Regions from separate parts of the Comamonas guangdongensis genome, predicted to be linked through region 2. Evidence: predicted binding sites of a transcription regulator. Region 2 holds the regulator's gene; the other holds the start of a gene.
What was found. The regulator NrdR, encoded in region 2, represses ribonucleotide reductase genes. The targets are predictions, from matches to a motif close to CACNANATNTNGTG.
Positions count from the first base shown of each region.

Region 1: a site for NrdR is predicted at 787-800, ahead of AB6724_RS10635 (ribonucleoside-diphosphate reductase subunit alpha). Genes of this name have one in related genera too.

Region 1 covers NZ_JBFYGN010000010.1:3,488-5,687, reverse strand. The annotation lists gene ampD (1,6-anhydro-N-acetylmuramyl-L-alanine amidase AmpD) at 1-405, shown strand, start outside; gene AB6724_RS10635 (ribonucleoside-diphosphate reductase subunit alpha) at 925-2,200, shown strand, end outside.
Region 2 covers NZ_JBFYGN010000009.1:73,020-75,219, forward strand. The annotation lists gene aroC (chorismate synthase) at 1-501, shown strand, start outside; gene nrdR (transcriptional regulator NrdR) at 815-1,294, opposite strand; gene glyA (serine hydroxymethyltransferase) at 1,312-2,200, opposite strand, start outside.

The DNA.
Region 1 (2,200 bases), on a different contig from region 2:
GACGCCCATCCCTACTATCAAGGCATCCGCGGGCTGGAGGTTTCGGCCCACTTCTTCATCACCCGCCAGGGCGAGATCTGGCAGTTCGTCAGCTGCGACGACCGGGCCTGGCATGCGGGCGTCAGCCAGTGGCGCGGACGCGAGCGCTGCAACGACGACTCCATAGGCGTAGAGCTCGAAGGCCTGGAGGGCCTGAGCTTCGAAAGCACGCAATACCAGGCGCTGCAGCGGCTGTGCGCGGCCATCGCCGCCCGGTATGCCATCCGCTATATCGCCGGCCACGAACATATTGCACCGGGGCGCAAGCAGGACCCGGGGTCGGGCTTTGACTGGCCCAGACTCAGGCAGCAGCTGGGCGCACAGCCCGGCACCGAGGCCTGGGAGTTTCCACCCGCCAAGGCCTGAGCGCTCCCAAATCAAGAGCGTCATACGCTTGCCATCGGTGCGTCTCATGATGCAGTGCATCAAAAACGAGATCCGACAAGCGACGCATGCTCACTTTTTCATGGCCGCCCCCAACCGGTCCGGCCGGTTGCAGGCATGGTAAATCGCTGTCAATAGCGTTCGGGCCACAAATGTCGCCTGCATCAAACACGCAGTTTTTTTACAAATATTCCATCCCTCCCGCCCAACCCCGGCGACGGCCGCAAACGCCTTGTTTGGCGGGGGTTTGCAGCGCGTTTTCCATCTGTCAAGCAGCTGTTGAAATGTCCGCTTCAGTAGTTACAGCAGGTCAGCCGGATTGAAGAGCGATACACTACCGGTAGTGTTTCAGAGCGCTCCAGACCCCATATCTAGTGTTTACAAGTTGTGCACACCCTGTGCAAACCGTGTGTAGACCCAAGCGCCGAATCGTGTTTTTGAGTGCCTGCCCAGAGTGCAGGCCTTTGTCTGCCTATCCACAAGTTGAACCAGAGGAAACTTATGCAAGAAGCGTTGAGCCCACTGTCTTCTGCCGCGTCTACCGGCGCTGCCGATTCTTCCTCCCAGACCGATAACTACCAGGTCATTCGCCGCAGCGGTGATGTGGTTTCCTTCGCCCCCCAGAAGATCGCCGTGGCTCTGACCAAGGCTTTTCTGGCCGTGCGCGGCGCCCAGGGAGCTGCCTCGGCCGGCGTGCGCGATACCGTCAATGAGCTGACCGAAGGCGTGGTGCGCGCCCTGCGCCGCTCCCGCCCCGAAGGCGGCACCTTCCACATCGAGGACATCCAGGACCAGGTCGAGCTGGGTCTGATGCGCGGCGGCCACCAGGACGTGGCCCGCGCCTATGTGCTGTACCGCGAGCGCCGCAACCAAGAGCGCGCCGAACAGAAGAAGGCCGCCGAAGCCGCTGCCGCCGCGGCCTCCGCCGCCAAGCCCGTGCTGCATGTGAGCGACAACGGCCAGCGCGTGCCGCTGGACCAGGAGCGCCTGGAATCGCTGATCGAGTCGTCCTGCCGCAATCTGAATGCCGACATCCAGGCTGCGCCCATCGTCGCCGAGACGCTGCGCAATCTGTACGACGGCGTGCCCCTGGCCGAGGTCTACAAGGCCTCCATCCTGGCCGCGCGTACGCTGATCGAGAAGGACCCCGACTACACCTATGTCACGGCACGCCTGCTGCTGCACACCATCGTGCGCGAGGTCATGGGCCATGACGTGCAGCCCGCGGAAATGCAGGCCGCCTATGCCGACTACTTCCCCGGCTTTGTACAAAAAGGCGTGGACAACGAGCTGCTCAACCCCGAGTTGCTGAACTACGACCTGCCCCGTCTGGCCAAGGCCCTGAAGGCCGAGCGCGACCAGCAGTTCGACTACCTGGGTCTGCAGACCCTGTACGACCGCTACTTCCTGCATGTGCGCAAGACGCGCATCGAGCTGCCCCAGTCCTTCTTCATGCGCGTGGCCATGGGCCTGGCGCTGAACGAGCAGGACCGCAATGCGCGCGCCATCGAGTTCTACGAGCTGCTGTCCTCGTTCGACTTCATGTCGTCCACCCCCACGCTGTTCAACAGCGGCACGCTGCGCTCGCAGCTGTCCTCCTGCTACCTGACCACGGTGCCCGACGATCTGGACGGTATCTACGAGTCGATCAAGGAAAACGCTTTGCTGTCCAAGTTTGCGGGCGGCCTGGGCAATGACTGGACCCGTGTGCGCGCCCTGGGCTCGCGCATCAAGGGCACGAACGGCGAATCGCAGGGCGTGGTGCCCTTCCTCAAGG
Region 2 (2,200 bases):
GATTCCTGCGGCGCGGCGCTGCGCGTGAATGCCAGCAACATGCCGGTCGGCCTGGGCCAGCCGCTGTACGACCGGCTCGACGCCGACATTGCCTACGCCATGATGGGCCTGAATGCGGTCAAGGCCGTGGAAATCGGCGCCGGTTTCGACAGTGTGGCCCAGCGCGGCACCACGCACGGCGACTCGCTGAGCCCCGAGGGTTTCCGCAGCAACAACGCGGGCGGCATCGTCGGCGGCATCAGCACCGGCCAGGACCTGGAAGTGCGCATCGGCATCAAGCCCACCAGCTCCATCATCACGCCGCGCGAATCCATCGATGTGCACGGCCAGAGCACCGAAGTCATCACCAAGGGCCGCCACGACCCCTGCGTAGGCATCCGTGCCGCGCCCATTGCCGAGGCGCTGCTGGCGCTGGTGGTCATGGACCACGCGCTGCGCCACCGCGCCCAGTGCGGCGATGTGGATTCGGGCCTGAAAGCTATCCCCGCGTCGGCCGTCTGAGGACGACGTTGTTCCGGCTTGGGCCGGACCCGATTCCTGCCAAAGCCAGCCCGCAGATTCGCTGCGGGCTGGCTTTGTGCTTTGAGGGCGGCTGGGCACGGAGATCTTTGCGATGCCATCCGCTGCCGTACTGCGCCATGGCGCTAACTTTAAAGAAGCTCATGGCGCATGTTCACGAATAAAATTCTATGAATTTCTGGCGACTTCTATTGAAGGGTGAGCGCGGCGCGCTCATGAATCGATAGTGCGATCTGCCGGACCTTAGGGCCAAAAAAAAAGCCACCCGAAGGTGGCTTTTGATGGGTTCGGCGGGTCAGGGCTTGCTGCGCGCCTTGCTGGCCTTGGGGCTGCGGACTTCGTCCATGATGTTCTTGAAGTCGTCCACATCCTCGAAGCTGCGGTAGACGCTGGCAAAGCGGATATAGCCGACCTTGTCCAGGCCCTTGAGTTCGTCCATCACCAGCTCTCCGAGGCGGCTGGAGTCGACCTCGCGCTGGCCCAGGTTGAGCAGCTTGTCTTCGATGCGCTCTATCGCCGCATCGATGAGCTCGGTGCTCACCGGGCGCTTGCGCAGCGCGATCTGGAACGAGCCCTGCAGCTTGGCGCGCTCGTACTCGATGCGGCGGCCATCTTTCTTGACCACGGTCGGAAAGCTGACCTCGGGGCGCTCGTAAGTCGTGAAGCGCTTGTCGCAGCCGCCGCAGCGGCGGCGGCGGCGGATGAAGCCCCCATCCTCGGACTCGCGGGTCTCGACCACTTGCGTGTCCGGATGATTGCAGAAGGGGCACCTCATGGCTTAGCGCAGCGAGCTTACTTGCTGTAGACCGGGAACTTGGCCGTCAGCTCGGCCACCTTGGCGCGCACGGCGGCCAGCGTGGCTTCGTCCTCGGGCTTGTCCAGCACATCGGCCACCAGGTTGGCGGTGATGCGGGTCTCTTCCTCGCCGAAGCCGCGGGTGGTCATGGCGGGTGTGCCGATGCGGATGCCGCTGGTCACGAAAGGCTTCTCGGGGTCGTTGGGGATGGCGTTCTTGTTCACGGTGATGTGAGCCAGACCCAGGGCCGCTTCGGCAGCCTTGCCCGTGATGCCCTTGGCGCGCAGGTCCACCAGCATCACATGGCTTTCGGTGCGGCCGGAGACGATGCGCAGACCGCGCTCGGTCAGCGTTTCGGCAAACACCTTGGCGTTCTTCACGACCTGTTCCTGGTAGGCCTTGAATTCGGGCGTCAGGGCTTCCTTGAAGGCCACGGCCTTGCCGGCGATCACGTGCATCAGCGGGCCGCCTTGCAGGCCGGGGAAGATGGCGCTGTTGATGGCCTTCTCGTGCTCGGCCTTCATCAGGATCACGCCGCCACGAGGACCGCGCAGGCTCTTGTGGGTGGTGGTCGTGACCACGTCGGCGTGGGGCACGGGGTTGGGGTACACGCCTGCGGCAATCAGGCCGGCATAGTGGGCCATGTCCACCCAGAAGATGGCGCCGACTTCCTTGGCGATCTTGGCGAAGCGCTCGAAGTCGATGCGCAGGGCATAGGCGGAAGCGCCGGCCACGATGATGCGGGGCTTGTGCTCGCGGGCCAGCTCTTCGAGCTTGTCGTAGTCGATGGCTTCATCGGCGTTCAGACCGTAGGAGACGGCCTTGAACCATTTGCCCGACATGTTCAGCGCCATGCCGTGGGTCAGGTGACCGCCTTCGGCCAGG